2 linked regions of the Heyndrickxia acidicola genome follow. The protein of the gene in region 2 interacts with the protein of the main gene of each other region in a pairwise test. Links are inferred from orthologs where the notes say so. Each region holds a gene or a part of one and is shown on either strand. Other genes may lie near its edges.

Region 1 (12,345 bases), 1.7 Mb from region 2 along the record:
CGCAATCATTTGTGACAAATAGGAAAGAGAATTCTCTCCGCTATAAGCCTGCCAGTTTGTATTCGTAATGAATGAGGCCGCTGTATTGAAGGCTAAGGCTGGCGACATATTATCGATTTTATCTGGGTTAAGAGGCAAGTACTTTTGGGTTCTGAAAACAATGTACATTAAGACCATCATGACAATGTTTGACAGCAGCATGGCAAAAACGTACTTTTTCCAGCCCATAGGCTCAGTCTCTTTAACTCCAATTAAACGGTAGATAAATCGTTCAACCGGTCCAAATACTCGGTCTAAACCTGTTTTATTATAATCAAAAACTTTAACAAGGTAGGTACCAACCGGTTTTACCAATATGCCGGCAATGATCAAGGTCACCAATACCTGTACTACTCCCATGGCCATTTTTGTATTCCTCCTATTGGTTATTCATCCTAAAATTTTTCAGGCTTTATTAAAACGACTATTAAATAAATCACTAATGCGATGCCAATCAAGGCCGGTACGAGCATCATTGATTACCCCCTTAAGCTTTTTCGCTAAATAATGCAAATCCAAAAAATAAAGAAAAAGACAAAACCATCAGTACGATTGATACAACATCACTATTCACATTTGACCATCCTTTCGAAGCATTGATAATCCGGTACTCCCTTGGTCCGGGCATCTAAACTGGACCATCACTGCCCTGATAACGGTCGGCTGCCGGCAGCCATCTATACTTTTATTAGAAAGTGGCAGGACCTTCCGGGAAGAGAAAGCAAAAAAAATAGACCTATGCTTACTCATTCCCCCGTTATCATGGCAAGCAGAAATGAAATAGAATCATCTCAATAAGATGCTCTAATTCGCCATTTCGCTTTTCATGATAATAGATGGAGAAAAAGTACTCATTGGTCTACTTAACGCCCAGCAAGCAATTTGCTTCCTTTGCATTCTGTCTCCCATATTCCTTTTTTCCGAAAATAGGCAAAATAAAAAAGACCTACTAGTTGGTTCAAGCTAATTTTTTGCTTCAAAAACAAAAAATCCCCCTGAATTAGGCGGTCTTAAGACCTCCCTCGCTTTAGCCGACGAAGTTAGCTGACGGGTAGGATGGCGAAAGAGTATCTCATCCCTTCTGCAGACTGCAGAATTAACCCCAAAAAATTGGTTCCTCCGTTCCTGAGTTTCCTCAGGATTAAGCCGATATTCAATTTGATTATGGCACAATTATATGCTTGGCGTTCATTGCTTGTAAATCGTCTAATTTAATGAAATTAACCCTTGTGAGAGTTTTTTTTCTTGAAAATCCAACTCAATCTTTCTATTTCTAATCCAATCTCGTTTTTTTAACTATTTATGCATCTTGACTTTATTAAGTAATACTGATTAAAAAAAGCATAGGCGCCATTTTCATCTAGGTATGGATTTGGGAGTCTCCGACTGAGATAAATGAAACTAGATGCCTACTTACCGCAGGGAGGAGAAGCAGAAATCCGTTAGCCATCAGGAGTTAGACTGGACAAAAACTACATTAGTTCATTATTTATTAATGGTTTTGGCGGAGGACATTGTTGGTTTTTTGCTCATTCGTTTGAAACGGAGGTTTCACACGAATGAGCAAAAAAAAGAGCAGTTTTCAACATCGAAAATTAACAGAGCTTATCCTTTAAGAAAAACGGTCGAAATGATTTGTCACTGTTCCTTGATGGAAAAACATCTGCCATCTTCCATCGCTGAATTTCCAAATAGAGCTTCGCAGCGAATATTGCCGGGTTTCTTCGTTTAAGATAAGATAGGTAGCCAGCACGATGTCTTTGGACAATGGATGGATCTCAAAATTACCTAAAACCATTTTGACCGTTCCTATGCCCTCATCGCTAATTTCTTCATCCTTGTATAACACTCTCCCTGAACTTCCAAATTCAAAGAAATCATCCGCCAGCAACCGGCTAAGCTCTTTTTGATTCGTCCTTATTTCAGGCTTTAAGAGATTTTCCTCCAGCTGCCGGAGATGTTCTTTCAAAGCTTCTTTATTCATCATAATCACATTTCCTTTCCCTCTCTTATATTTTACCTCCACCAAAAGGGTTAGAGGCTGTCACAAAAAGTCATATACTATTATGTGACCATGGAGACAGCAACTTTTCCTTACTAGTTGATTTCTACTGCAGGGACAGGCACTGCCTTACGCGGGCGGCCGGGAGTCTACAAAGACATAGGCAGCGTTCTGATCATCCTGCCGGTTGATTTCCACTTCAAGTATTCGTTTCCCCGAGCGGTATCGAACCCCGTCGCTGCAAGCTTTTGGGGTCTCACCTAGTAACTTGTGTAACTCGCAGGAGTCTTGTGCTTTCCGCTCTAATAAGCGTTGAATCCAAACGAACATTGGGTATTTCTAGATATGCGCAGCGCTAGTAGTCCTGCATGTCTTTTCTGCTTTAACAATATGGTTGTAAAATCAACATAGATTTTAAGGCAGAGACACCATGCTATTATTCGCACCCTGTGTTCCTCTTCCCTTTTTCTTTTTTGCCGGAAATATAAAAAGAGGTGGCTCAAAAGATTGCTTGTATCTTGCCTTTTGAGTCACCCTCTTTCTATTCATTCATTTCCCCCTTTATTCCCTAACAGCACCGATTCACTTTCCCGCTTTCATACCGGTCCTTTAAAATAAACAAATAGTATTCTTTTTCCGTCATAACTGGATCATTGGGATGAAATTGCTGCTGATGAAAAAGGTATCTTTCATAATTGGGCATCCCAATGATCGTTTTAATATGGGAGCGCATCCTACGTAATCGATTCATAAATGACATGATTCATCTGCACCTCACATTTGCGTTTGCTGAAAATTTGATTGTATGAATGGCGTCTCGTGCAAAGAGGTTGTTTTTTTTCGTACAAAAATATTGAACCAGACTCGAATGGAATCCAGTATCAAAAGAATTACAATTACAATAAAGGCAATCGTAATGGCGGCGTCCATCCTATCATTAAAGACGATTTGCTTCATGACTGACATACTGCCTGCGGGTGCCAGCACTTTTCCCTGGTCTATCGCAGTCTGATAAATTTTTGCATGTGCATAGAAACCGATAGCAGGAACAGTTGAAAATAATTTCATAAACGCAGCTCCAAGCGTAGTGATAGCCAGCCATACAAAAGGCAGAATGGTCACCCAGGAATAGCGGGCTTTTCCCATTTTTATGATAATGGTAGTGCCCACTGCAAGGGCAATGGCTGCCAGCATTTGATTGGAGATACCGAATAATGCCCATAAAGAATTTATGCCTCCAAATGGATCTATTGCCCCTTGATACGTAATATACGCCCAGCCTATTGTGATCAGGGCAGAAGCAATAATATTGTAAACATAGTTGTTTGTGCGTGCAAACGGTTTATACACATTCCCCAGTAAGTCCTGCAGCATAAAGCGCCCAATTCTGGTACCTGCATCGATGGTGGTTAAAATAAAGACCGCCTCAAAGAGAATGGCAAAGTGATACCAAAAGGCCTTTGCACCTGCCAGGAAGCTCGTAAAAATTTCAGCCATGCCGACTGCAAGGGTTGGTGCGCCTCCAGTTCTTGATAAAATGTTCACCTCTCCTATGCTTTTTGCTGCTGCAGTAATTTCCCCAGGTGTAATTTGAAAGCCCCATGAGGAGATTGCTTTAGCCGCACTTGCTGCACTTGTCCCAATGACAGCAGCAGAAGAGTTCATGGCAAAATATAATCCTGGATGAATGGCACAGGCTGCTATCAGCGCCATGATGGCAACACCTGACTCCATTAACATTCCTCCAAAACCAATCATACGCGCATGTGATTCCTTTTCAATCATCTTAGGTGTCGTTCCCGAGGATACGAGCGAGTGAAAGCCCGATACAGAGCCGCAAGCGATGGTAATAAACAAGAATGGAAATAAGCTTCCTGCAAATACCGGCCCAGTACCGTCTATAAATCTTGAGATTTTTGGCATTTTCAAATCAGGGAGAACAAATAAAATACCAAGTGCCAAAAGCAGGATTACTCCAATTTTTAAAAATGAGCTTAAATAGTCCCTGGGTGCCAGCAAAAGCCATACAGGAAGAATTGATGCGATAAATCCATAAATGGCAATCATGATGGCAAGCTGCGGTGCTGTAAAAGTAAACATGTCTGCCAGTGCCTTGGAATCAGCCACAAACTGTCCGCTCCAAAGAGCAATGATTAAAAGGACAAAACCAATAATCGATCCTTCCAATACCCTGCCTGGACGAATAAATCTCATATAAATTCCCATAAAGAACGCAATCGGAATGGTCATGGCAATAGTGAATACACCCCATGGTGAATTCGCCAGTGCTTTAACCACGACTAACGCTAAAACGGCAATTAAAATAATCATAATGGCGATGATTCCAATAGACGCAATAACGCCGCCGAATGGTCCAACCTCTTCCTTGGCGATTTGTCCAAGCGATTTTCCGTTTCTCCTCATAGACCCCATCAGGATAACCGAATCTTGGACGGCTCCCGCTAAAACAACCCCAATAATGATCCACAGCATTCCGGGGAGGTACCCCATTTGCGCGGCAAGGATGGGACCAACCAGAGGACCCGCCCCTGCAATAGCAGCAAAATGATGGCCAAATAATACCCATTTATTTGTCGGAACAAAATCTTTGCCATCATTATGCAGCTCGGCAGGGGTTGCACGATTGTCATTTAACCCAAATATTTTCCCGGCAATAAATTTACTATAAAAACGATAGGCAACAGCATAGGTACAAACGGCTGCTATAACCATCCAGGCAGCTGAAATCGTCTCACCATTAGAAATGGCCAGGATTGCAAAGGCAGCGGCTCCTAAAATGGAGACCAGCACCCAGATAAAGATAGACAAAATTCCCTTTCTCATTTTCTACTCCTCCTTTACTATACCAAAAGCTGGATTCCCCCTATCAAGTAAAATTCGGCAATCGTTTTTATATTCCTTTTAGAAATTTCAAATAATTTATTTTATAAGTATATTCCTTTTATTGTCACTGGCACAAAAGCGCAAGAAGCCTTCTTAACGGCTTATGTCTTTGATCCGGTGGTGCCTATAGCCGGCATGAGTCAGCGGCGTTTTTTCTTTTAAGATACTATTATAAGAGTCTTCCTCTTAAAATAGCAAAAAAGCAGCCTTCCCTTCTTTTTTAAGAAGTTTTTGCTGCTTTTTTATATAAAATCATGGCACTGAAGCAATAGATCTGTGCATCCACTTCTTCCGGTATTGCCGCTACATTAAATTTTATGTCGACAAACCGATTGTCATCCAGCGTCTTTAGAAACTTATTGACCTCTTCTTCCAAGTCCTTTTCATGCTCACAATCAATCACCTTTACCTGGATCACCAGTTTCTCTCCTTTGCGTTTTATCTCTAGTATGAACAAAGATAGAATTTTCTAAACAATTTACTTAAAAGAAAACCGTTGGGCTCCAGCCCTTCGGTATACGGATTTTCCATCGTGTTTCACAGTGATAAAAAGAGTATATTTTTATCAAAAGGCTGTTTTTGCATAGATTATTGCTTTAATTACAATGGGTCATTTCGTATGTTGTCTGTCTTCGTGGCATTTTTTTATAAGCTATTCAAAAGTTTTAATGCTGAACCTGGATTTTTAATCATTTTTTGTGTCAAATAGCCACAAAGATTACGAAAATAGCCTATCAAAAAAACCAGCAGGATTATCCCGCTGGCACTCTAATCATGTTTATTTCTTTGGCTTTGTTTCCCCTGTCCATTCCAGCATGCCGCCAGTCATATTTGTTACCTTAAATCCCTGACTGCTCATATACTCACAAACACGGCCGCTTCTGCCGCTGGAACGGCAGATGAAAATGTATTCCTCATCTTTATTGAATTGGTCAAGGGAAGCAGGGATTTCACCCATAGGAATGTGCTTAGCTTCAGGAATCATTCCTTCCGCTACTTCATCCTCTTCTCGAACGTCAATAAGGTTCAGCTTTTCCCCTTTAGCCAATTTGTTCTTTAATTCTTCAGTAGATATTACTTGAAAAGTTAACATGTATAGTTCATCCTCTCTTATCTCGCACTTTCGCTATTATACAAAAGCTAAGAGAAAAAACCAAGAATGTAAATCGATATGAAGTTACTTCCTTAAGCCTGTGTCAGCTTTTCATGAATCAGATTGGCTACCAATATATAACGCTTCGGTGCATCTCCGATATAATAAAATGGGTAGCAGGTTGTCACAGTAAGCGTGGCTCTCGGCTTCGGAACAATAACAGTCCGGTCATCCGCATCCACAATTCTGACTTTATATACTTTATAGGTAAACACACCGGCAGAGGTTTGGACAATTAATAGATCATTTATCCCCACTTCACCCAGTTTTCTGAAAACTGTATCACGGTGCCCGGACAGCACAGTGTTGTCCTTCTCACCAGGAAGGACACTTCTTGCAAAATGGCCGACTCCCTTAGCCAATTCGTCTTCATTGGCCCCCTCATATATCGATAGAGCCGCTCCCAGCTTAGGTATTTTAAGAGTGCCAATGACTGAACCCATTGCAGGAGCACTTGCATAAAGAGGAATTGACTGTTTCTTTTGTTTTGTTGCGTTTGGCTTTAGAGATGATGCCGGCTTAATGGCTATTTTTGGTACTTTATTCCCAGCCATGAAAGGCTGTATATTTTTGATAATGAGGGCAATACCTGCAGCCAGAAGAATGATACTGACGATTAAAATCAGCAGGCGTCCAGCTTTTTGGGTCATGCCTTCATCACTTTCCATTTTCTAAACAGCAATAACCCAAGTATCAATAGCACACTTCCCAAAAGGATATGATCCGCATAATGGCCTGCAGTGTTTGGCAATTTTCCTCCTGAGATCGTGCGGGCAACAGGCTTCCGGGTACTAGGCTGTTTTATTACCTTTTTCTCTGTTTTTACAATTTTATTAGCAGTAGTCTTAATGATTTCTGAACCAAACATATCTTTTGTAAGGACAATATCCGCCAAAAACTGATGGTTCGTATCATAAATTTCTATTAATAAATCGCGACCATTGGTAGATTTCATATTAATTAATTGCTGCTCGGTCACAGGGGTTTTTTCACCCTTTTTAACCAGATAGTATTTAACATCAAGCTGCAATAATGAAAGAAGCTCATTGTAGCTTTCCACTAAATTGTTTATTTGGGAAGGAGTCAAGTCTGATTTACTATTAAAATCCTTCATAGAACTCAAACGGTCCCCAATATCAGTTATTTTCTGATCAAAGCTTGGGTCCTTGACATTCAATGTCATAAAGTGGCCAATCAGCTTTTCAATTTCCTGATTGGTAAGACCGAATTGCGAGAACAATCCACTGAAATCCAGGCCTTGGGTATAGGATTTAATGGCATCGTCCAGGTCTTCTATATACTTATAGTTATCCAGCGAATCTCCATTTTCCTTTAATAAAACTTCCAATTCATCTTTTGTCATACCATATTGATTCAACAGATTTTGTAAATTTTTATCATCAATGGGTGTGCCGCTATAAAAAGACACCGTTTGATCAAGGGTATTGATGAATTTAAATTTATCACGGAGATTTTCATTTTTTTGAAGTTCATCGTTTTCTATTAAAAATGACTTTAGGTCGTCTTCGGATTTAAAATGATAATTCTTGAGCAGCTGAGCAAGATTTTCATCTGTTATGGGATCACCCAATTGTGTCTTGATCTCATCAACTGTATCAAAAGAATCTAATTCCTCATTAAAATAATACTCAAGATAGGAATTCAGCTGGGTTTTTGTCCATCCATTTTGTGCTAAGAAAGCATTCAAATCCTTATCTGGCGGTGCTGCATAACTAAGGCTTGGAAACAGGGACAAGCATAGTACAGCAGGTAAGATTAGTGCTAGAATTTTTTTCAATGTTTTTTCCCCCAATTTTTTATACTCTATAAAAATATACTGTAAAAAATAATATTTTGAAAGACTGGATATCTTATGAATGCAGCTATGTTTTATCCATTTATTCCATTTAATACCTATTTTACAAATCGCTTCTTATGGTCTAGTTTCTGCACTTTTCTCAATAGAACTTTTCACCTTGTTGAAGAAGATTTAGAAATTAAATTCGTTTTTTAATATTCTTTCACAAGCATCCATTAGCAAAAAAGACCGTTTTCCTATTCAATTCTTTATTCACATATATTAAATAGTGCCTGAATGTAATTTCTTCACGGTTTATTGCATAGCATATCTACCTCAAAAGGGGCATTCGGGTAAAAACAGTGTGTAATCGGCTAAAAACTTCCATTAATCGGGCAAAACCTGAACGTAATCGGGTAAAAATCCAACTTAATCGGCGGAAACAGGTACAAATACCCACTATGCGTCACTTCACCGCAATAAAGGGGTCAGACCCCTGCTTTACTTTAAAGCACTAAAGCACATCATAAAAAAACAGCCTCAAAGAGTGCACTCTTTGAGGCTGTTTTCAATCGCTTATTTAATTGGCTACTATGTTAACAAGCTTGCCAGGGACGGCAATAACTTTGCGAACCGTTTTGCCTTCGATCAGCCCTTGAATCGTTTCATCCTTAAGGGCGATTCCTTCAAGCTCTTCACGGCTTGCATCTTTTGCTACAAGCATTTTTGTTTTTACTTTTCCATTTACCTGAACAACAATTTCCACTTCATTGTCGACAAGCTTAGACTCATCGTATGTTGGCCATGTTCCATAGGCAATGGTTCCTGAGTGTCCTAATTTCTCCCATAGCTCCTCTGCCAGATGCGGAGCGATAGGGGAAAGCATTTTAACAAAGCCTTCTGCAAAGGATTTAGATACAAATTCAGCTTTGTAGGCTTCATTAATGAAGACCATCAGCTGTGAGATTGCCGTATTAAAATGCAACGCATCCATATCCTCTGATACCTTCTTGACAGTCTGATGATACACTTTTTCAAGTGCTTCCTCATGGCCGTCAGCCACTTTACTTGAAAGCTCTCCGCCTTCGTTTACAAGCAAACGCCAGATACGGTCAAGGAATCGTCTTGCTCCATCAAGGCCATTAGTCGACCAGGCAACAGAGGCATCTAGCGGACCCATAAACATTTCGTAAAGTCTAAGTGTATCGGCTCCGTGGCTTGCGACAATCTGGTCAGGATTTACTACATTGCCTTTCGACTTACTCATTTTTTCGTTATTTTCACCAAGAATCATTCCTTGATTAAACAGCCTTTGGAATGGTTCCTTCGTTTGGACAACGCCTATATCATAAAGGAACTTATGCCAAAAACGAGCATACATTAAGTGAAGGACAGCATGTTCAGCACCGCCGATGTAAAGATCGACAGGAAGCCATTCTTCCAGTTTTTCTTTGCTAGCCAGCTCTTCGCTGTTATGCGGGTCAATATAGCGCAGGTAATACCAGCAGCTGCCCGCCCATTGAGGCATTGTGTTGGTCTCGCGGCGGCCTTTTTTCCCTGTAACAGGATCCGTTACATTCACCCATTCCTCAATGTTCGCAAGCGGTGATTCACCAGTGCCTGAAGGTTTAATTTCATTTGTTTTTGGAAGCACAAGCGGCAGCTCTTCTTCCGGAACCGTCGTCATTGAACCATCCTCCCAGTGAATAATCGGAATAGGCTCACCCCAATAGCGCTGGCGGGCAAACAGCCAATCGCGAAGGCGGTAGGTTACTTTCTTTGTGCCGATTCCTTTTTCTTCAAGCCAAGCAATTGCTTTTCCAATGGCTTCTTCTTTATGAAGGCCATCAAGGAAATCAGAATGAACATGAGGGCCGTCTCCAGTGTAAGCCTCTTTTTCAATATTTCCGCCAGCTACAACTTCTTTAATAGGAAGCTCAAACTTACGGGCAAATTCATAGTCGCGTTCATCATGAGCCGGTACAGCCATAATCGCTCCAGTACCATAACTCATTAGAACGTAGTCCGCAATCCAGATTGGCATTTTTTCGCCATTGATTGGATTGATGGCATAGGCACCTGTAAAGACTCCCGTTTTATCCTTGGCAAGATCTGTTCTTTCCAAATCGCTTTTCGTCTTAACCTTGTCAAGATACTGGTCAACCGCACTTCTTTGCTCTAAAGAAGTAATGTCATTGATGAGCGGATGCTCAGGAGCCAGCACTGCATAAGTAGCTCCGAACAGTGTATCCGGGCGTGTGGTGAAAACGGTGAAAGTGTGATCTGTGCCATCAATGGTAAACGTAACCTCAGCACCTTCAGAGCGGCCAATCCAGTTACGCTGCATATCCTTAAGGCTTTCCGGCCAATCCAGCTCATCCAGATCTTCAAGAAGACGGTCAGCATAAGCTGTAATTTTCAGCATCCATTGCTTCATTGGACGGCGTTCGACTGGATGGCCTCCCCGTTCGCTTTTCCCGTCAATGACTTCTTCGTTGGCCAGAACTGTCCCAAGTGCAGGGCACCAGTTGACTGCTACTTCATCAATATACGCAAGACCTTTTTCGTAAAGCTTGATAAAAATCCATTGTGTCCATTTATAATAGTCCGGATCCGTTGTATTGACTTCGCGATCCCAGTCATAAGAGAAACCAAGAGATTTAATTTGACGCTTAAAGGTTGTGATATTTTGCTTCGTAAAATCAGCTGGATCATTTCCTGTGTCTATCGCATATTGCTCTGCAGGAAGCCCAAATGCGTCCCAGCCCATTGGATGAAGAACGTTGTAGCCCTGCATTCTTTTCATCCTGGAAACAATATCAGTCGCCGTATAGCCCTCTGGATGCCCTACATGCAACCCGGCACCGGATGGATAAGGAAACATATCCATTGCATAGTATTTTGGTTTACTGCTACTGTCTTCTGTTTTAAATGTTTTGTGTTCTTCCCAATACTTTTGCCATTTCTTTTCTACTTCAATGTGGCGAAAACTCATGAAATGACCTCCTTTATCTGATTTAACCCGTGTATGTCTTAAGGGATGAGTTTCTGTAAGAACAGCAAAAAACCCCTCATCCCAAAAAGGGACGAGAGGCTTATATCTCCCGCGGTACCACCCAAATTAGTGCACACACACTCACTTCATTCATCCTTAACGCGGTTAACGGCAAACATTACTAAGAATCCCTTTCACATTTGCAACTCAAAGGCGAGTTCATGATGTTATCTGATTGGCTTGCACCAGCCGCCAACTCTCTGATTTCAGTAACCATCACTACTACTCCTTCTCAACGTTTCCTATCCTATTTTTAATTGTATTCACTATTTTATCCAAAAATAAACATGTTTTCAAGCCTATTTTCACATAGTCACTTCAGTAGGCTGCTTATGCTTCGCCTTAAGGGCTTTATTATATACTGATGCTAGGATGACTGCAATGACAAACAAACCAATCAGGGTGGCAAACAATACATTCATCCCAAAGGAGTCAGCCAGAATGCCTCCTAACAAAGGACCAATCATACGACCGCCAGTTGCCGTGCTGTTTACAATCCCCTGGTAAAAGCCTTCCTTGCCTTTTGGTGCCAGAGTGTTAGCCACAGCTGGAACCGACGGCCAAACAAACATTTCACCCAATGTTAAAATAACCATGGAACACAAAAATCCCTTGAAGTCATTGGCTACACTTGCCACGCCGAAAGAAACCATAAAGATAAAAATCCCGACCAAAATTTGGCCTTTAAGATTCGAGCCGAATTTTTTAATAATTGGATTGATTAACGGCTGTCCAAGGACAATAATGGCACCATTTATCGTCCATAATAGGCTGTATTGTTTCAACGATATATGAAGGTCCTGCGTATACGTTGCCAATGTGGATTGCCACTGTACGTAACAGATCCAGCACACCAAATAAGAAGAACATAAAATCATTAATGCTCTAAGCTCCGGTTTATTTGATGGCATCAACGGCTCTTCTACTAATACCGAGTGCCTGATGGTTTCCTTTGTTATATGTTTATATCCAAAAAAGGCAATGAAAAAGAACAATACATACATGATAAGATTTGCAGCAAAAATATAATTAAAAGAATACGAAGCAACAAGGCCACCTAATGCAGATCCGACTGCAACCCCGGCATTCTGTGCGATATACATGGCATTAAAGGCTTTTCGCCCTCCTTCTTTCCACGCAGACCCTGCCATTGCAAACATAGGCGGAACCACAATCCCTGCTCCCAATCCGATAAAAGTAAGAAAAACAATATAGGCCGGCCAGCCATGCCACAGTGTTAAGCCCGCTATCGCAAGGGTCGTAATGACAATTCCCGAAATAACTGCCCGGTATCCTCCCCACTTATCATATAAGCTGCCCCCTAAAAGACTTCCTACAACACTCGCTGCAGAATTAAGCATTAAAACAATCCCAGCTACTGACAATGATTTCCC
Region 2 (12,241 bases):
TTCGTCAAGTTCTTTTGCCTTTTGTCTCGCATTTTCATCATCCAATGTCAGGAAGGCCTGAACCTTTCCATCTACTTCTTGGATTTTCTTATAGGATTCTTCAACAAGATCCGATACCTTAATTTCTTTCTTATGTAAAAACTCGTGCAGCTCAGCAATTTTATGATCAAATAAAGTCATGATTTCCCCTCCTTATTCCAAAACAGATGGAACGCGAATTTGCCCATCCTTATGATCAGGCGCATTTTTCAGGACTTCCTCCTGAGGCAGGCCTTTCTCAGCTTTGTCTTCACGCATAACATTTTGAATAGCCAATACGTGTGTTGTTGGTTCTACATTTTCGGTATTTAATTCATTTAAGGATTCAGCCATGCTGATAATGTCATCTAATTGCTTTGTAAATCGTTCAATTTCTTCAGCTTTAAATTCAAGTCTTGCCAAATGAGCAACATGCTCAACCTGGTCTTTAGAAATTCTTGACATTCCATTCACCTCCAAGGTTATTCGAACACTCGCAATACTATTGATAATAGCAGAATTGACCACTAATAAGCAAGAGGACAGGCCATCCTTGCGGGCCTGTCCCTACATCTTTCCTTATAGGCGTGCTGACTGGTTTTCTGCAGTCTCCTCTTGATATTTTTCAATTTCCCATTTTACCGATTAAGTAAGAAAAATTTATCTGTTATACACAAAGCAACACTCTAAACCAAAGGCTGTTTTCGCATAGATTGTTGCTTTACGTATAAGGGATTATTCCGTATGTTGTCTGTCTTCGTGGCATCTTTTTGTGCGCTATTCCCAAGTCTTAATACTGAATATATATAATAAATGATATTACTGTGTCCAATAGCAACAAAGTTTATGAAAAGAGCCTAAACCAAAACAGCCTTTATTTTACTGTATTCCCCTCTGCTTCTGAAGGCAAGATTGGTAAAATGTTTAACATGGAATGCTCAATGCAATCTCTGTCTAGCTCCAAAGCCTATCTTAGTCTAAATAGACAGAAATTATGGTGTAATCTGGTTATCGAAGTCCTTTTCAAAAAAGCGAGGTATATCCTTATGGAATACCCCGCTCATATATCCATTATATGCTGGTAAATTGTTCTTCCTCCGTTGAACCTTTAAGGGCTGTTGTAGAAGAAGTTCCTCCGGTAATAACCATCGATACCTCATCAAAATAGCCTGTTCCTACTTCTCTTTGATGCCTTGTGGCTGTATAGCCAAGCGGTTCGTTTGCAAACTCAGCCTCCTGAAGCTCTGAATAAGCCGCCATTCCTCTTTCCTGATAGCCTTTTGCCAGCTCGAACATACTGTTATTTAGCGCATGGAAGCCTGCAAGTGTTACAAATTGGAATTTGTAACCCATCTTTCCAAGCTCCTGCTGAAAGCTTGCGATTGCCTTTCCATCCAGCTTCTTACGCCAGTTGAAGGACGGAGAACAATTATATGCAAGCAGTTTTCCTGGGAACTTTTCATGGATGGCTTTTGCAAACAGGCGCGCTTCTTCCATATTTGGTTCAGACGTTTCGCACCAGATCAGGTCTGCATATGGGGCGTAGGCCAATCCTCTTGAAATTGCTTGCTCAAGTCCAGGCTTTGTCCGGTAAAAGCCTTCGAGGGTGCGCTCACCTGTAATAAACGGTGCATCATATGGATCCGCATCACTGGTAATTAAATCGGCTGCATTGGCATCCGTTCTTGCAATTAAAACTGTTGGCACTCCCATCACATCTGCAGCCAGGCGCGCAGAAATTAAATTACGGACCGCTGTTTGTGTCGGCAGCAGGACTTTGCCTCCTAAGTGCCCGCATTTCTTTTCAGAGGAAAGCTGGTCTTCAAAATGAACGGCAGCAGCTCCTGCTTCAATCATGGATTTCATCAATTCAAAAACATTTAACTGACCACCAAAACCTGCTTCTGCATCTGCAATAATCGGTGCAAACCAGTCAATGCTTTTGTCTCCTTCTACGTGATGAATTTGGTCCGCTCTTTGAAGTGCCTGATTAATGCGCTTTACCACCTGGGGAACGCTATTTGCAGGATACAGGCTTTGGTCAGGATACATATGTCCAGAAAGATTGGCGTCAGCAGCGACTTGCCATCCGCTTAAATAAATCGCCTTTAATCCTGCCTTGACCTGCTGGACTGCCTGGTTTCCCGTTAACGCTCCCAGTGCTGGAACATACTCCTCTCGATGCAAAAGCTCCCAGAACTTCTCCGCCCCGTGCTGTGCAAGAGTATAAGCAATATCAAGCGATCCCCTCAGCCTCAAAACATCTTCAGCCGTATAAGTACGTGTCACTCCGCTCCAACGTGTATCCTGCTCCCAGCTTTCTTGCAATTTATCGGCTTTTCTATTCATTTCCTTCATCCCTTCTTTGATTTCAATATTTTTTCATTGGCTGTTTTCGCGTTGCTTTACGTACAAAGAATGATTCCGTGAGTTGTCTGTCTTCATGGCATCTTTTCGTAAGCTCTTCACAAGTTTTAATACCGAACATATATTTAAAATGATATTTTTGTGTCCAATAGCAACAAAGTTTACGAAAAGAGCCTTTTCGTTTAAAGCAATGCGTATCCTGGTATGGTTAAAAAATCCTGAAATTCATCTTCCGTGATTAGACTGGCAAACAATTCTCCCGCTTCTTGAACTTTTTCTCTGCCCATCTCTTGCTGAATCAATTGAATCTCTTCATTCTTGATTTCTTGGTACATGTCAAACGTAACCTTCCTTCCATCCTCCATCACTCCTTTTGGATGGCGGATCCATTGCCAGATCTGTGCTCGGGAAATTTCAGCTGTAGCAGCATCCTCCATTAAGTGGTGGATGGGTACTGCTCCCCTTCCCCTCAGCCAGGCGGTTATATACCTTAAACCCACACGAATGTTCTGCCTTACTCCTTCTTCTGTTATATTTCCTGCAGGTACAGCCAGCAGATCTTGTTCTGACACCTCGAAATCAATCTGTTTCTGTGAATCTATTTGATTTGAACTCTTCATTTCTTTATTAAAAACCTCCATGGCTACCTTCACGAGTGCAGGGTGTGCCACCCACGTGCCATCGTGTCCATCCTGCACCTCTCTTTCTTTATCCTGGCGTACCTTGTTAAAGGCCTCCTCATTTTTCTGCTCGTCTCCTTTTACAGGAATCTGTGCAGTCATTCCCCCAATTGCCGGCGCCATTCTGCGATGGCAGGTTTTAATGGTGAGTAGTGAATACGACCTCATAAATGGAGCTGTCATTGTAACCAGTGAACGATCCGGCAATATGACATTAGGCTGGTTTCTCAGCTTCTTTAAATAGCTGAAGATGTAATCCCATCTGCCGCAGTTCAGTCCTGCTGAATGCTCCTTTAACTCATAAAGAATTTCATCCATTTCAAAGGCTGCTGGAAGGGTCTCAATCAGTACTGTCGCTTTAATGGTTCCTTTAGGAATTCCAATGAATTTCTGGGCAAAGGTGAAAACATCATTCCAAAGTCTTGCTTCCAAATGACTCTCAAGCTTGGGTAAATAAAAGTAAGGGCCCGTGCCTTTCTCCACAAGATGGATCGCATTATGAAAAAAATACAAACCAAAATCATACAAGCTTGCGGAAATAGGTTTCCCATCCACCAATACATGCTTCTCTTCCAAATGCCATCCCCTTGGCCTGACAAACAAAACGGCGGTTTCCTTATTCAGCACATAGGTTTTTCCATTCTCCCCGTATACAGCAATGGTTCTATCTACCGCATCTCTCAGATTCCGCTGTCCATCCATCACATTTTCCCATGTAGGCGATGTCGCATCCTCCAAACATGCCATAAACACCTTTGCCCCCGAATTCATTGCGTTAATAATCATCTTTCGATCTGGCGGCCCTGTAATTTCCACCCGGCGATCTTGAAGATCGGCTGGAAGCGGCGAGATAGACCAATCTCCATTTCGAATGGGTTCCGTTTCAGAAAGAAAGTGAGGGAGTTTTCCTCCGTCCATTTCCTGTTGTTTGCACTCTCTGTTCTGTAACTGTTTCTTTCGTTCATTTCCAAAGTGCCTCTCAAGTTGTTCAATAAAATGTAAAGCACCTGGTGTTAAAAGATCTTCATACTTTGCTTTCAGCTCCTTAGCTACGGATATTCCAGCCGTTTGAGTATCCATCTTTTCACATCACTCCTTTAATATTGTTATAAAACAATTTACTAATTTATGTTTGTATTATATAACAGAAGATCAAAGACTGGAACTATTTTTTTGAAATTTTCTATAAATATTTTCGACATTTCTCGTATTGTTTTATGACGGCTTCCCTTAAACCGCTCCATCAAGCTAATAGACATGGAAAATCCTCAAATAAAAAAGCTGATAAAAGAAGAGGCTTTCTCTTTTTTATCAGCTTTTTCAGCTTATTGATATATATGGACAGATGTATCTGTTTGGCCAGGGCTCCTTGTTATAAGGGCTTTTATATCGCCGCCAGCCGTAATCTTTATTTGCAAGTCTATGGTATCCGGGAAAATAGATGGTACAATCCCCGCTATATATTGTGTAAAACCAATAACTTCAGCTTCTCCAAAAAATTGGAGAGGAATTTCTGCTTTTAATTGAGTAAGCTTATTTCCGTTATAGAATGCACGCCCAATTACTCCATTATAATTAGGAAAATAGTTCTCTACCCGCTTTTTAAACTTATCAAAAACACCTGCATCGTGCGGGTGATCTGAATCAGCCTGCGATGACGGGAAAAGATAATATTGATTTTGAATGGCATTCCAGCTCCCAATGGAGGAGCTTCCCGCCGGAACATTAGTATAGGCAAAATAATTTCCTGGAACAACTGAATCCTTATCCTTCTGCTCAAATAAGGCAATGGTGATCGGGACATTCTTCAATTCGCTCATAGCACGGAGTCGTTTTACCACTTCAGCAGCAATGCTTTTTCCCTCACTGTCTATTGCAGCCTGAGAGAGAGAAGATTGGGTGGTCGTCCCATTTTGGCTTTGATAAGAATTCGTTGAATTAAGTGCCAAACCTATGACGACGCCACCTAGCCTCACTGTATTTTTATCCGTCTTAACTAAATAGTCATGTTCCAGGATATTAGCAAGATAGATCGGGCTATTTTGATTTTGTGAATCGATTGAACCTTTCCCGCTTAAAGGAGGATTTAATCCAATATTTTGACTGGGTGGATTTACTTCCTTTTGTACAGCCTTCCACTGGCTTGGTGTAAACTTACGGTTAAGCCACATCTTCAAGGTATCCGCGTCCAGTATCTGCCCTTCCTGGAACAGATATTTCTCAGGCGAATACGTGGTTTTCGCTACACGAAGGAGCCCCGTTTCAAATTCCTGAATATCATAGCGGGTGTTTAAATTATTGACGGTCAAACCTCTGCTTTTACTCGGCTTATATGGCAATATCGTTCGATAATAATTATCGGATATTTGGTAATTTGGTATAATCGCTGTCTCTTTTTGATTGTTTTTTTCTTGCACAACCTTATCCTCTGACCCGAAATTCGAAGTACATCCTGCTGTTAGCAAGACTACTGTTACTAGTAATGGCAACCATTTTTTCATGCTGATTCTTCCACCTTTATTACATACTAAAGGAAAGCCTTCCCCAATGGTTTCCTTTTAAGAAGCTCACTCTTTTACTTCTTGTACAAAACGATTTTCATCCCAGACCTCTATTCCCAGCTGTTCCGCTTTTGTAAGCTTTGAACCGGCATCTGCCCCGGCAATAACTAAATCCGTCTTCTTGCTGACACTGCCCGTTACATTAGCCCCTAGTGCTTCCAAACGCTCCTTGGCCTCTTCACGGGTCATTTGCTCAAGTTTTCCTGTCAGTACTACGGTTTTTCCTGCTAATGGCGAGGAGGCGTTCACTGCTTCAACAGGCTTTGGTCCCTTGTAAATCATATTGACACTAAGGGACTGCAGCTCTTTTACTAACTCCCTGGCTTCTTCGTTTTCGAAATACGCCACAATGGAGTCCGCCATCTTTTCACCAATATCCTGAATGGCTGTCAGTTCTTCTCTTGTTGCTGCCTGCAGCTTCTCCATAGTTTCAAACGTTTGAGCAAGTGTTTTGGCAGCCTTGAAACCTACATGCCGAATGCCAAGACCAAACAAAAGCTTTTCCAAAGAATTTTGTTTGGACGCTTCTATGGCATCCAGTAAATTCCCTGCGGATTTTTCACCCATTCTTTCCAGGTTAAGAAGCTGCTCTCTTGTCAGTCTATAGATATCCGCTACATCATGGATTAACTGATGGCTAAATAGGAGGCTGATGACCTTTTCCCCCAGCCCTTCTATGTTCATTGCATTTCGTGACACAAAATGAATCAGGCCCTCGCGAATTTGGGCAGGGCACTTCGGATTGATGCAGCGGAGAGCCACTTCACCCTCCAAACGGATCAGTTCACTCTCGCAATCAGGGCAATGAGTCGGCATTTTAAACTCCTGCTCCTCACCTGTTCTTCTGTCCGTCAGAACATTCACTACTTCCGGGATAATGTCCCCTGCTTTTTTTACTACCACATAATCGCCAAGCATAATATCTTTTTCACGAATTAAGTCTTCATTATGAAGGGAGGCTCTTTTAACCGTTGTACCTGCAACCCGAACAGGTTCAAGAACCGCAGTGGGTGTTACAACGCCCGTCCTTCCTACATTTAGTTCGATACTGATCAATTTCGTAACGACTTCCTCTGCAGGAAACTTATAAGCAATGGACCAGCGCGGGGTTTTTACTGTTGAACCAAGCTCCTGCTGCTGGGCAAGAGAGTTCACCTTGATGACAATCCCATCAATTTCATACGGAAGGTCTGGCCGCTTTTCTGTCCAGTTTTTAATATAATCAAGCACTTCATCAATATTTTTACAAAGCTTGCGTTCTTTATTTACTTTAAATCCCAGGTCTTCAAGCAAATCCAGGCCGGCGCTGTGGGCGGTGACGCCTGTTTCACCGGGATCGCCGATGGCATAAAGAAAGATGCTTAAATTCCTTGAAGCTGCAATTCGCGGATCAAGCTGGCGCAATGAACCTGCAGCAGCATTTCGAGGATTCGCAAAAGGCTCTTCTCCGTTCTCTTCTTTCGCCCTGTTCAGCTGCTCAAATGATTTTTTCGGCATATAGGCCTCGCCGCGCACCTCGATAGAAAAAGGTTCTTTTATTCTGAGAGGAATAGATCGGATTGTCCTGAGATTGACAGTTATGTCCTCTCCAATGGTTCCGTCTCCGCGAGTGGCGCCTTGGACAAACAGTCCGTCTTCATAGCGAAGTGAGACCGCCAATCCATCAATTTTCAATTCGCAGACATACTCGTAATCTTCTCCTGCTGCCTGTCTTACTTTGCGGTCAAAATCACGTAAATCCTCTTCATTAAAGGCATTTGCCAAAGATAGCATCGGAGTCCTGTGTTCCACTTTTGTAAAGGCTGACTGTGGTTCACCTCCTACCCGCTGAGTAGGAGAATCCGATGTAATCAGCTCTGGGTATTCAGCTTCAATATCATTCAGCTCTTTCAGGAGCCTGTCATATTCCGAATCAGGTACAGTTGGATGATCCTTTACATGGTATTCATAGCTGTACTGGTTTAATAGAGTATGAAGCTCTTTCACCCTTTTTTCAGCGGTTTTTATTTCCATAACAACAGCCCTTTCTATTTATAGCCTCCATCCTTATGAACAGAATGAAGACTGAAATTCTCTTGGATAAAATGGGCACTTTCCCTAAAAACAACTGATGCATTATGCCTTTGTAATAGGTGCAAACTCTGCCAGCAGCCTTTTAATGCCCACAGGACTAGGAAAAGCAATGTCAAGCTCAACACTTTTGCCGTCACCCTTTACGCTGACCACTGTGCCAGTGCCCCATTTTTTGTGCGCAGCTTTGTCGCCCACCTTCCAATCCGCAGTGCTTCCAGCAGAAGCATTTTGTGCAGGACGGACAACCGCCGGTCGGCGCGCCGGCTGCACGGAACGCTGAGCACCAAAAGAAGATGAAGCTTTGGTTTCTTTATGGACAGACTCCAGCAGCTCCTCTGGTATCTCATTAATAAATCGGGAAACAGGATTCATATTAGTGCGTCCAAATAAAGTTCTCATTCCTGCATTCGTTAAATACAGCTCTTCTTCAGCACGTGTAATTCCCACATAAGCGAGGCGGCGTTCTTCTTCCATTTCTGCTTCTTCCATTAAAGATCGGCTGTGAGGAAATACGCCTTCCTCCATGCCGATTAAAAAGACGATTGGAAATTCAAGCCCTTTTGCAGAATGCAAGGTCATCAAGACAATCGAATCAGCCTTTTCATCCTGCTCATCCATCCTGTCAATATCTGCGACAAGGGCAAGATCCGTTAAAAACGCAACAAGGCTCTTATCTTCGCTGCTTTCCTCAAAGTTTTTGGTTACAGAAAGGAATTCATCAATATTTTCAAGACGGCTTTGGGATTCAATTGTCTTCTCTGCCTTCAGCATGTCCCTGTATCCTGACTTCTCCAGAACTTCCTCAACCAGCTCCGTTACAGATAGATACTCCTGCATTTGAGTGTAATTATGAATAAGATCATAAAATTCCCTTGCAGCATTGGCGATCTTTGGGCTTACTCCAATAAAATCAATTTCCTGGATGGCTGCAAAAACAGAAATATCCTGATCTGCTGCATAACGGGCAATCTTGTCCATAGAAGTAGAACCGATTCCCCGTTTTGGAACATTAATGACCCGCTGCAAACTGATATCATCATTAGGATTAGCAATTAAACGCAAATAAGCGAGGATATCCTTGATTTCCTTGCGGTCATAGAATTTAATGCCGCCGACGATGCTATACTCAATGTTTGATTTTAGGAGTACTTCCTCCATAACACGTGACTGGGCATTCGTACGATATAAAATAGCAATATCAGAAAGCTTTCGTTTTCCGGAGGCAACCGCTTCTTTTATCTTGCCGGCTACGAATTGCGCCTCTGTTTGTTCACTGTCGGCGCGATAATAGGAAATTTTAGGCCCGTCTTGATTTTCAGTCCATAGGTTTTTAGCTTTTCGATTTTGGTTATTTTTGATAACCTCATTTGCAGCTTGCAGAATTCTTTTTGTAGAACGGTAATTTTGTTCAAGCAATATAACTTTTGCACGAGGATAATCCTTCTCGAAGGATAAGATATTGGCAATATCCGCACCGCGCCAGCGATAAATGGACTGATCGGAATCGCCTACCACGCAAAGATTTTGAAATCTTGCAGCGAGCATCTTGACAAGCATGTACTGCGCACGGTTCGTATCCTGATACTCATCCACATGAATGTATTGAAACTTGCGCTGGTAATAGGTCAGAACCTCTGGGACTCTAGTGAATAACTGAATGGTCAGCATGATTAAATCATCAAAATCCAGTGCCTGATTCTTTCTGAGCCTTTTTTGATACTCTGTATACACATCACTGACAACCTGATCGTAGTATCCCCCTGCCAGCTTGGAATACTCTTCCGGATCCACCAATTCATTTTTCGCACTGCTAATAGTTCCAAGGATTGATCGAGGATCAAATTTCTTAGGATCAATATTCTTATCCTTTAAAATGGATTTGACAACTGATTGCTGGTCTGTCGGGTCAAGAATTGTAAAATTCCGGTTAAAGCCTATACGGTCAATGTCTCTTCTTAAGATCCGCACACACATGGAGTGGAATGTGGAAATCCAAACCTCTTCAGCTGCACCGCCCATAATTCCAGCTATACGTTCTCTCATCTCTCGAGCTGCTTTGTTTGTAAACGTAATGGCCAGGATATTATAAGGATTGACTTCCTTCTCCACCATCAAATACGCCACACGATGAGTCAGCACCCTTGTCTTTCCACTTCCCGCTCCAGCCATAAGCAATAGGGGGCCTTCCGTTGTTTTTACTGCTTCCTGCTGTTCTGGATTCAATCCAGATAGTAATCGATCTGTTAAAAATTGCATGACTTCACCACCATTTAGAACATTTGTTCTTATTATAATCTATTTTCAAGGTTTATTGTTACATTATTTTACCGCTCTGACTGTACCTAATGCCTGTTCAAGATCGTCATAAACTGCATTGCCCACCACAATGACGTCCGCATGCTCGCCCATTTCCTTCGCCTGTTCGCTTGAGCGGATACCTCCCCCATAAAAAAGCCTGGAGTGTCTTAAATGTTTTTTAGCTGCCTTGACCATATCGACATTTCCATAACGACCGCTGTATTCCATATAAAAAATAGGCATTTTAAACAAGTTTTCTGCCATCATGGCGTACGCTTCCACATCTTCCTGTGTTAAATCGGTACGGGCTTTTGTCAGTTCGGCCGCTTTGCAATCTTCATTCAAAATACAATATCCCTCAACAAACAGCTCGTCCCAATTTAATAGTTCTCCATACTCTTTTAACGCTTCATGATGCACACCTGTAATCCAAGAGACATCTCCGCTGTTCAATACAGATGGAATAAGATATAAATCAAACCCAGGGGTAATAGATTCAAGGTTAGAAACTTCAAGTACACACGGAACAGTATATCTTCTAATACGTGACATAAGGTTCAGCACATCCTCCAGTGTAACCGTGTCTGTTCCTCCAACGATGATGGCATCTGTCCCTGATTCACAAATTCTCTCCAGGTCCGTATCATTAATCTCCTTATTTGGGTCAAGCTTAAAGGCATGCCGCCATTCACGAACATCGTACATACTAAGATAAATCCTCCATTCTTTATTCCATAGTCATCATTATATCATTTGTTCGAATCGGCAAAAAAGGATTTCCTTGAATATGTGAATAGACAAATATTTGGTTAATATTCCTGTTTTTCATAAAGCGCCATGCCAAAAGATACAGACATTCAGACTTTGGAAATAAAATGATCTTATATAGTAAAAAAGACTCACAAAAAGTAAAGGTTAGTTTTAATAAAAACGATTTTTTCAGGATTTTAGGAAAACATGAAAATCATTCTCCATTTAATCCATTGAAATCCATGCCACTTTCCCAAGTAAAATAGGCCATATTGTGTGATAAAATAATAACAAGACTTTCCACCGTACAAACTTTTGTTAAGGAGGAATTAATAGTATGAATAAAAAAAGTGTGCCAGAAAAAATCACAAAACGAGATGTAGATGCCCTTATTTACAAAATGGATAAATTATTGAATGAAAAAAGAGATACTAAATTTAACAGCACCAGAACAGCATGAGTCTATAGAAATAGGCGAATAGCCTATTTTTTTTGCTCCCGCCCACATCAAGAAACAATCGCCTCTTCCACTCATATAGTTATAGATATAACCGAATTGTTCGTAAAACATCCTTGAATGGCTATCCTATTTTCCTATAATGCCAAGTTGAGGTATACTATTACCATATAAGAATGTCTTAGGTGATGCTATGAACATCGGTTCCATTATAAAAATGAATAGATTGAAACAAAACTTGAAGCAAGAAGATTTGGCGGAAGGAATTATTTCCACTTCCTATCTGTCAAAAATTGAAAACGGTAAAATTGAGCCGAATGATGAAGTGATCAAGCTGCTCTGCATGCGCCTGGATATTGAAATTAATAGACAAATTGATGAGGAAACGAGAGAGCTTTGCTACAATTGGTTCCACATTCTGTTAACATCCTTTAAGCCGAGCATTTTGAAACAGGAATATCAGCGCATGTCAGAGCTCACCAACACCATTCCGGATCTTGAGCTTCAAATTTTACTGAAGATTCACGTTATCAGATATTTTTTGAAAATAGGAGAAACGAACTCCTCCCTCGAACAAATCAATCAATTAAAAGAGATCAGTACCACCTTCAGCGGAAAACAAAAATACTATTGGTTTAAGTTCAATGGCAACTATCACTCTATCACGGAAGAAGACAGTAAAGCCCTCCAATTCTATACAATGGCAGAAGACCTAATTGCGAAAAACGATTTGCCTGATGAAGAGATTGCTGACCTTCAATATGTCTTAGGGGTCACTTACAGCAAGCTGCGCCTCACTTCGGAAGCCCAAAGCTATGCCAATAAAGCGCTTGATTTCTACCGGCAGATTTATAATTTCTCAAGATGTGCGGAATGCCATTTGATATTGGGGATATCGTACAGGCGGATTCAGAACTATGACAAAGCCATCAAAAATTATCAGCTGGCAAAGCAGCTGGCGGAGCATGATGATACAACGGAAATTATCCAATTAACTCATTTAAATTTAGGGTATTTGTACTATGCTCAAGGCAAAA

What was found.
Region 1: the proteins of ligA (region 2) and leuS interact in binary tests that used the Escherichia coli proteins (3 or more experiments, as listed by UniProt). The link is inferred for Heyndrickxia acidicola from one-to-one orthologs.

What each region holds. Positions count from the first base shown.
Region 1 is NZ_KV440953.1:4,729,696-4,742,040, reverse strand. What follows is about bases 8,185-11,196. They hold leuS (leucine--tRNA ligase), read right to left. Parts: upstream 10,892-11,196; coding sequence 8,477-10,891; downstream 8,185-8,476. In the rest of the region: potassium-transporting ATPase subunit KdpA, read right to left, coding at 1-399; kdpF (K(+)-transporting ATPase subunit F), read right to left, coding at 435-512; A5N88_RS22085 (nuclear transport factor 2 family protein), read right to left, coding at 1,652-2,026; A5N88_RS22080 (CstA-like transporter-associated (seleno)protein), read right to left, coding at 2,610-2,801; A5N88_RS22075 (carbon starvation CstA family protein), read right to left, coding at 2,816-4,885; A5N88_RS22070 (sporulation protein Cse60), read right to left, coding at 5,166-5,363; A5N88_RS22065 (rhodanese-like domain-containing protein), read right to left, coding at 5,724-6,038; srtD (class D sortase, LPxTATN-specific), read right to left, coding at 6,131-6,766; A5N88_RS22055 (processed acidic surface protein), read right to left, coding at 6,745-7,896; A5N88_RS22045 (MDR family MFS transporter), read right to left, coding at 11,257-12,345.
Region 2 is NZ_KV440953.1:2,986,803-2,999,043, forward strand. Bases 5,137-8,044 are described here. They hold ligA (NAD-dependent DNA ligase LigA), read right to left. Parts: upstream 7,640-8,044; coding sequence 5,633-7,639; downstream 5,137-5,632. Other genes in these bases: A5N88_RS13985 (CamS family sex pheromone protein), read right to left, coding at 5,137-5,566; pcrA (DNA helicase PcrA), read right to left, coding at 7,742-8,044. Also shown: Asp-tRNA(Asn)/Glu-tRNA(Gln) amidotransferase subunit GatA, read right to left, coding at 1-180; Asp-tRNA(Asn)/Glu-tRNA(Gln) amidotransferase subunit GatC, read right to left, coding at 193-483; aceA (isocitrate lyase), read right to left, coding at 1,090-2,367; aceB (malate synthase A), read right to left, coding at 2,568-4,145; more of A5N88_RS13985, read right to left, coding at 4,391-5,136; more of pcrA, read right to left, coding at 8,045-9,955; pcrB (heptaprenylglyceryl phosphate synthase), read right to left, coding at 10,019-10,702; A5N88_RS26165 (hypothetical protein), read left to right, coding at 11,085-11,207; A5N88_RS14005 (tetratricopeptide repeat protein), read left to right, coding at 11,398-12,241. UniProt on the Escherichia coli protein: DNA ligase that catalyzes the formation of phosphodiester linkages between 5'-phosphoryl and 3'-hydroxyl groups in double-stranded DNA using NAD as a coenzyme and as the energy source for the reaction.